One region of the Paenarthrobacter sp. YJN-D genome, then DNA from elsewhere that is predicted to be linked to it. Evidence: riboswitches for the same ligand, from Rfam matches in the RefSeq annotation. Region 1 holds a riboswitch; the other holds the start of a gene.
The links. Region 1 has a riboswitch for S-adenosylmethionine ahead of HMI60_RS17665 (DUF1737 domain-containing protein). Riboswitches for the same ligand answer to the same signal wherever they lie in the genome.
Positions count from the first base shown of each region.

Region 2: it holds a riboswitch for S-adenosylmethionine, as region 1 does, so the genes downstream of both, HMI60_RS11115 (homoserine O-acetyltransferase) here and HMI60_RS17665 (DUF1737 domain-containing protein) in region 1, are expected to answer to the same signal.

Region 1 covers NZ_CP053549.1:3,809,186-3,813,343, reverse strand. The annotation lists gene HMI60_RS17680 (hypothetical protein) at 1-85, opposite strand, end outside; gene HMI60_RS17675 (O-succinylhomoserine sulfhydrylase) at 96-1,304, opposite strand; gene HMI60_RS17670 (rhodanese-like domain-containing protein) at 1,305-1,715, opposite strand; gene HMI60_RS17665 (DUF1737 domain-containing protein) at 1,712-1,975, opposite strand; SAM riboswitch class IV at 1,989-2,100, opposite strand; gene HMI60_RS17660 (NtaA/DmoA family FMN-dependent monooxygenase) at 2,256-3,584, shown strand; gene HMI60_RS17655 (aromatic amino acid ammonia-lyase) at 3,584-4,158, shown strand, end outside.
Region 2 covers NZ_CP053549.1:2,394,913-2,399,070, reverse strand. The annotation lists gene HMI60_RS11125 (winged helix DNA-binding domain-containing protein) at 1-161, shown strand, start outside; gene HMI60_RS11120 (hypothetical protein) at 207-656, shown strand; gene HMI60_RS11115 (homoserine O-acetyltransferase) at 700-1,821, opposite strand; SAM riboswitch class IV at 1,836-1,953, opposite strand; partial or broken gene HMI60_RS11110 (bifunctional o-acetylhomoserine/o-acetylserine sulfhydrylase) at 2,138-3,475, opposite strand; gene HMI60_RS11105 (VOC family protein) at 3,670-4,158, shown strand, end outside.

The DNA.
Region 1 (4,158 bases):
CGCGGGATCCCGGTGAAATCCCGGCCAACCACACCACCGATCCCGCAACGATGACAGCCCCCGCCCGGCGGTACGGATGCCTCATGCCAGCAAGGTTAGACCTGTTTGAGGGCCTTCTCCAGATCCAGGATGAGATCGTCCACGTCCTCCAGCCCCACCGACAAGCGCACCACGCCATCGGACAGCCCGATCGCCGCCCGGCCCTCCGGACCCATGGCCCGGTGGGTGGTGGTGGCAGGGTGGGTGATCAGCGACTTGGAGTCACCAAGGTTGTTGGAGATGTCGATGACACGCAATCCATCAAGCAGCGCGAACGCGGCTTCTTTCGCGGAGCGGCCAGCGGACGGCGAGAGCTCGAACGTGAGCACTGTGCCGCCGGCTTTCATCTGCTTCGCGGCGAGCTCGTACTGCGGGTGCGACTTCAGCAAGGGGTACTTGACCCAGCTGATGGCGGGTTGCTGCTCCAACCATTCCGCGATCTTCAGGGCCGATGCCGAGCTGTGGTTGACTCGGAGCCCGATGGTTTCCAGGCCCTTGGTCAACACCCAGGCGTTGAAAGCCGAAAGCGATGGCCCCGTGTGGCGCATGAGCTGCTTCACCGGTCCATCGATGAACTCCTTGGTGCCCAGGATCGCGCCACCGAGGACGCGTCCCTGGCCGTCGATGTGCTTGGTGCCTGAGTACACAATCACGTCGGCGCCCAGCTCGCCACAGCGCTGCAGCAGGGGAGTGGCAAAGACGTTGTCGACGACGACAGTCGCCCCAGCGGCATGCGCCAGTTCGCTGACGGCCTGGATGTCCACGATCTCCTGCATCGGGTTGGACGGTGACTCGAAGAAGACGGCGGTGGTCGGCTCGGAGAGAGCCTCACGCCACTGGTCAAGGTCCGGTCCGTCCACAAACACCGTCTCCACGCCCCAGCGCGGAAGGATCTCGTTGAGGATCACGAAGCAGGAGCCGAAGAGGGAACGGGCAGCAACCACGCGGTCACCGGCAGCCAGCAGGGCACCCAGTGCGGTGAACACGGCGGACATGCCGGACGCCGTCGCGAAGCAAGCCTCGGTACCTTCGAGGAGGCGCAGCCGCTCCTGGAAGGTGGCCACGGACGGGTTGCCGTAGCGGGAGTAGACGAAGCGTTCGTCCTCGCCGGTGAAGGCGCGTTCTGCCGCGGCGGCGGATTCGTAAACGAAGCCGGAGTTCAGGAAGACGGGTTCGGCCGTTTCTTGGAAGTTGGTACGGTCAAGTCCACCGCGAACGGCCTGGGTGTCGGGGCTCCAGCCGGCGGCGTCAGGATTGAAAGTCACTTACTCGGTCCCCAGATTCGTTGGCAGGCCACGGTTCTTCCAACCATTGACGGTGCGTTCGCCGTAACGGTCGGGTTCGCCTTCAAAGCCTTCAAGGACGTTGTAGGCGGTGAATCCTGCCTGCGTGGCGGCGATGGCGGCGGCGATGGAGCGCTGGCCGGAGCGGCAGATGAAGACGAGCTCCACGCCGTCGTCCTCGGGTGCCTGTTGTTGCAGGTCCTCGATGAAGCGGGAGTTCGGGATGCCGCCGGCGAGGTTCCACTGGATGAACAGGGGATCGTTCTCGGTGGCTTTCGTGTCGGGGATTCCGATGTGGGCCCATTCGCCCTCGGTGCGGACGTCCACCAGGATGGCGCCCTGTTCAAGCTTGGCCCACGCGTCCTGCGGGGTCAGGTCACCTGCGTAGCTCATGCGTGGCCCTCGAATGCTTCTTCGTCGTCGGTATCCAGTTCATCAACGGCGTTGGCGACTGCGGCATCGGCGCTGGCAATCGCGGCGGGCAGGACGACGGCCTGCGCGACGATCACGTCGGTTCCGTTGAACGTGGCGGCGGGGCTGCCGTGCAGTACGTACCCATCCGCCAGGGCGTTGGTGATCCGCTCACAAAAGTCGCGGGTATCCGGGCCTGTTATCAGGCGGTAAGAGAGTTTTTCTTCAGTGGGTTCAGGCATTGCTGGTGCTCCTCAGTCACGCTTGCAGTTCGAGTTGTCGATACGCCGAGTAGTCACCTGAGGCACCCCGCCGGAGAGAGGGTTGCCGACCAGCAAGTCAGGGCTTTGCGCTGGTTCTCATTACTCAAGAAAAACGTAGCATTCACGACGACGGCCCGCACGGCGGCCGTCGTCATGTTGCGTAACCGGGCGGTACTGGAGTACGGGTCCAATTAAGACGTCCCGGGAGCATAATTGACGCAGTACGACCCCCTGTAACTTCGTATGAAATCAGGTCGCGGTGAACGGACAGAGCAGTTCTACACTCAAGCCCATGCTGCATTTTGGTTGGTTTGTGGGGCACGGTTTCGGGGTGCAGGGCTGGGGCACTCCGGGCTACAGCCTGGGGTACGACTGGAAGAAACCGGCCCTGTACCAGGAAGCCGTGCGCGCTTTCGAGCTGTCCGGGCTGGACCTGTTCATCATCGAGGATTCCCTGACCGTCCCGGACACCTATGGCGGTACTGCCGAGGTTTCGCTGGCCCATGCTTCCTTTGCGCCGAAACACGATCCTTTGGCGTTGGTCCCGTACTTGCTTTCCGCCACGGAGCACCTGGGGATCGTTCCCACGGTCAGCGCTTCCTTCTACCCGCCCTTCACCGCGGCCCGGCTCCTCGCTACCCTGCAGCACTTCTCCGAGGGGCAGCTCGGATGGAATGTGGTCACCTCGGGCAGCGATCTCGCCGCGCAGAACTACGGCTTGGACCAGCAGATCGAACATGACCTCCGGTACGAAAAAGCGGAGGAATTCGTCGACGTCGTCAGGCGGCTTTGGCGTAGCTGGGAGGCCGACGCTGTACTTGAGGACGTTTCAGCCGGGGTGTTTGCGGACCATACCAAAGTGCATCCGATCAACCACGACGGCGACTTCTTCAAGGTCCGTGGGCCGTTGAACACGGCACCGTTGCCCGAGGAACCCGTGCTTGTCCAAGCTGGCGCCTCTCCGCGGGGCAAAGCGTTTGCCGGCGGTCACGCGGATGTGGCAATTGCGCTCGCCCGCGGCGTTGACGGTATGAAGGCCTACCGGGATTCGATCCGGGCCGAGGCGGCGAAAGCCGGGCGGAATCCCGACGACGTGAAGGTGCTTTTCGTGCTGAAGCCCACCGTGGTGGGTTCCACAGCCGAGGCCGAGGAGCTACGGGCGCAGCGCCGGGAATTGACGCAGCGTGACATCGACAGCCAGCTCAACTCCATCTCCTACCTGTCCGTGATCGACTTTAAAAAGTTCGACCTCGATGCCCCGCTTCCGGAGTTGAGCACCAACAGCAACCAGGGCACGTTGGAGCACTTCGCCAAGGCTGCCCCTCCCGGGTCCACTCTGCGTGAAATCCTGCAGGCACGCAGCGGTGGTGCCGGGGATTCGATCATCGGCACGGTGGGAGAAATTGCGGATTATCTGGAGGAGACCGGCGCGGCCGTAGGGGGCGACGGCTTCCTGTTCTCCGGCTTTGTTGATCCGGTGACCGTGCACGGTGTGCTGGACAAGCTGACCCCGGAACTCCGCCGCCGCGGCCTGTTGAGGAAGAGTTACGGCAACGGCGGATTCCGCCAAAACCTGCTGGATTTCTAATGGGCATTTTCACCATCGGGACGGGCCCCATCTCCGCGTTGGCTGTGGCGGAAGCGGCTGCGGATCCGACGTTTCACGTGGAACTCAACCAAGAAGCGTTGAATTTGATCGGACGGGGAAGGGAGATCGTGGAGCAGGCGGCCGCTTCCGGCCAACGGGTCTACGGCCTGAATACCCTTCTAGGGTCAGGCCGGGACACTGCTGTGGAGGAGAAGTCCCTCCTCGCCTACCAGGTGCAGGTCATCAGGTATCACAACAGCGGCGTAGGCCCGTATCTGGATCGTGCCGCAGCGCGCGCAGTGATCCTGGCCCGGCTTGTCGGGTTCAGCCGGGGCGGATCCGGGGTTCGTGCCGGGACCGCCGGGTTCTATGCCGAACTGCTCAACCGCGGCGTCTACCCCGCCATCCCGCGCGAAGGGTCCGTGGGTTCCTCCGACCTGACCCAGCTGGCCGCCGTCGCTGCCGTAGCCCTGGGCGAGGGAGAAGCGTTCGACGCCTCCGGCATGCTGGTGCCCGGCGCCAAAGCCCTCGCGGACGCCGGTCTGCAAGCCCTGCAACCTGCTGCCGGAGAGGC
Region 2 (4,158 bases), 1.4 Mb from region 1:
ACGGCAGGCTGGCCGGATGGTGGCGGCACAGCTTCGCAGGGGGCATGTGCGGGCTCGAGGTCCGGATGGACAAGCCGGCAACCAAGGAAGAGCAGATGGCCCTGGAAGCCGAAGCGGAACGCTACGGGATTTTCCTGGGCATGGAGGCCAAGCTGCTGTGATGGGCACAGGGCTAAGCTGGGGTTAAGACCTAGGAGGCCTGCACTGTGAACAATCTGATCTTCTGGATCATCGTCTGCTCGTGGCTGATTCCCATGGGAATCCGCATGTACAACCGGTCCAAGGCCCGCCGCCTGCAGAACGGGAATTTTCGTGGTCAGGATTATCCTCAACAGGGTTTCCCACCACAAAATTACCCGCCGCAGGACTACCCGCAACAGAATTACCCGGGCTACCCGTCAGGGCCGGCAGTCATCCGCCCTGCAGACGAGGCTCCGCAGGTCGCGCCGCCGTCGAACGCCTCCTACCCAAGCGGTTCCTACCCAAGCGATTCCTACCGGGCCGGACAGCCCGCTCCCGCGCCGTTTCCCATTGCCGGTTCCGAGCCCCAGGGCTACCGCGCCCGAAAGCTGGCTGAACTGGATGCGAAGTTCACCAATGGCCAGATCGCCATGGAGGACTACATGAAGCAGCGCGGGGAGATCATGAACGGCTAGGCACGTCCACAAACAGGCAACTCTACGAACAGGCTCCTCACGGTCAGGCGAAGAACGCCCCGCGAAGCTGCTCCGACAATTGGCCGATTTCCGTGAGGAAGCCATCGTGGCCGATCGGCGCCTGGATGGTGTGGACCGGAACATTCCCCGGCAGTGCTGCCGCCAGCTCCTTGGACTGGGCCGGGAAGTACAGCCTGTCCGTGTCCACAGCAGCAACAAAGAACTCGGCGGTGGCACGAGAAAGTGCTTCCTGCAGTGTGCCCCGTCCCCGCCTGATGTCGTGAGACATCAACGCTTCGGTGATGGCGATATAGCTGTTGGCATCGAACCGCCGCACAAGCTTTGTCCCCTGGTGGTCCAAGTAGCTTTCCACCTGGTAGCGACCACGCTCCCCCAGGACTGCTGCGGAGAGCGGCGTTTCCTGATGTTGGGCTTCCCTGCCGAAGCGGAGATCCAGTTCCAGGGCGGAACGGTACGTGATGTGCGCAATCCGGCGGGCCAGGGCAAGTCCGTGTTCCGGGGCCGGACCGCCGTAGTAGTCCCCATTGTTGAAGTGCGGGTCCTGCCGGATGGCCAGGGTTTGGGCCTGCGCAAAGGCAATCTGCTCGGCGGTGCTGTAGGCTCCCACCGAAATGACGGCGCAGCGGTTGACCCTCTCCGGAAACGTGACAGCCCATTCGAGGGCCCTGGCCCCACCCATCGAGCCGCCCAGGACCGCGTGCCAGGATTCAATCCCCAAGAGATCCGCCAAACGGGCCTCAGCAACCGTGCTGTCGCGAAGAGTAACCAGGGGGAACCGCGAACCCCACGGCTTGCCGTCCGGCGCATCGGAGGACGGGCCGGTGCTGCCATAGCAGCCACCCACGATATTGATGGAGACAACGAAGAACCTGTTGGTGTCGATGGTGGCGCCCGGACCCACCAACTGCTCCCACCACCCTTCCTCGTCCGTGGCTCCGCGGGCAACGTGGGTGCTGCCCGTCAGCGCATGCTGGATGAGCACGGCATTGGACGCGTCGGCGTTGAGTCGTCCCCAGGTTTCGTACGCCAACACGACGTTGGGGAGGTGACCGCCGGCTTCGAGCGCCAGCGGCCCTATGCCCGCGTACTTGACGGTTCCGTCTTCTTCTCCGGATTTGGGAAGTGCTGTAGCAGTGATGGTCATTCCTTTGACACCTAACTTCGCGCTTGCCCGTCGCCTTGCGTGCGAACAGGCCAGGTCTTCACCCGGGGCACCCCACCGCGGAAGGAGGGTTGCCGGCCAGCAAGCCGGGGCTATCTGCTGGCACTCATGACCTAATACGTAGAGTCTAGGAAAGACACCACCGTTATGGCGAAGAATGTGACACCAGTGTGACGTTCAAGGGCAGCTTCATTCACGAAAGAGCACTCCGGGGTGCCGTCCGGCGAATAATCGTCGATGTGGACGGCGCCCCGGGTCCGTCAGCCAGGTGCGTCAGCTGCAGACGTGGAGGGCAGGCTCAGGCGCCCTTGGCCGCGCGGAAGCCGGCTTCGAGGTCGGCAATGATGTCATCGATGTGCTCAATGCCCACGGACAAGCGGACCAGGCCCGGGTTGACGCCGGCGGCTACCTGCTGCTCGACCGTCAGCTGGCTGTGCGTGGTCGACGCCGGGTGGATGACCAGGGAGCGGACGTCACCGATGTTGGCGACGTGGGAGTGCAGCTCCAGACCGTCCACGAAGCGCTTGCCGGCCTCTACGCCACCCTTGATGTTGAAGGCCACGATGGCTCCCGTGCCCTGGGGTCCGTACTTGCGGCCCCGCTCGTACCAGGGGCTGGACGGCAGGCCCGCATAGGCGACCGATTCGACGTCGTCATGCGCTTCCAGCCACTCGGCCACCTTGGTGGCGTTGGCGACGTGGCGCTCCACCCGCAGGCTCAAGGTTTCCAGGCCCTGCGCGATGAGGAACGCGTTGAACGGCGACACGGCCGAGCCGAGGTCGCGAAGGAGCTGGACACGGGCCTTCAGGATGTAGGAAAGGTTGGCTCCGAGCGCTCCGTCCTTGCCCAGGTCGCGGGCGTAAACCAAGCCGTTGTAACTGGGGTCCGGGGTGTTGAAGCCGGGGAACCGCTCCGGGTCTTTGCCGAAGTCGAAGTTGCCCGAGTCCACGATCACGCCTGCGATCGCCGAACCGTGTCCGCCGAGGTACTTGGTTGCGGAGTGGACCACAATGTCCGCGCCCCACTCGATGGGCCGGATGAGGAACGGCGTGGAGAGGGTGTTGTCGACGATGAGAGGCACGCCTGCCTCGTGCGCGACACCGGCGACGCCTTCGATATCCAGCACGTCCTGGCGTGGGTTCGAGACGACTTCACCAAAGAACAGCTTGGTGTTCGCCTGGACGGCCGCACGCCACTGCTCGAGGTTGTCCGGGTCCTCGACGAAAGTCACGGAGATGCCGAACTTCTTCAGCGTGTGGGCCAGCAGGTTGTACGTGCCGCCGTAGAGGCTGGGGCTCGCGACGACGTGGTCGCCGGCCTCGGCGATGTTCAGGATGGCAAAGGTCTCGGCTGCCTGGCCCGAACTGAGCAGCAGTGCACCCAGACCGCCTTCGAGGCTCGCGACGCGCTGTTCCACGGCGTCCTGCGTGGGGTTGCCGATCCGGGTGTAGATCGGAGCCAGTTCGGCCAGGGCAAAGCGGTTGGCCGCGCTTTCAGCACTCGGGAAAACGAACGACGTTGTCTGGTAGATCGGCAACGAACGCGCGCCCGTGGCGGCATCCGGCTCTTGGCCTGCGTGGATCTGGCGGGTTTCGAAAGACCATCCTTGGGACATGGAGTTCTCCTGTTCGTGGCGCGTGTGGTCGGCGGAATAGCTGTGGGAAGGAAGCTGCGGCCAGTCTAGGAAGTGTCCGGGTCCTTGGACAGCTTTGTGACGCCAGCAGAATATATGGGCTCTTTTGCGACCTTCCATGACGCCCGTCGCGAGATCCCACCTTAGTTAGGGTTGGCTTAGCTGAGACACCGATCACAAAGTGCCAAGATGAAGCCATGCGCATGGATCACGTCTCTTACGCCTGTGAACGAGATGGCCTCTTGGCCACTACCGAACGAATTTCCGCGGCTCTGGGAGTGGACGCAGTCCGGGGCGGAGTGCACCCGCGCTTCGGCACCCGGAACATGATCATTCCCCTTGCGGATAACAAGTACCTGGAAGTCGTGGAGGTCCTGGACCACCCTGCTTCCGACAAAGCACCCTTCGGCCAAGCTGTCCGTGCACGCTCAGCCGCCGGCGGCGGTTGGATGGGCTGGTGCGTGGCAGTTGACGACCTCGCCCCGTTTGAGGAACGCCTCGGCCGCGCAGCAGTCCCGGGCAACCGCAAGTTCCCTGACGGCCGCGAACTGGTGTGGCAGCAGATCGGCATCCTCGGCTTGATCGCCGATCCCCAGGTGCCGTACCTGCTCAAGTGGGAGGGCGACCCCTCACTTCACCCGTCCAAGGTGTACGAGAGCGATGTGAAGATGTCCAGCCTCACGATC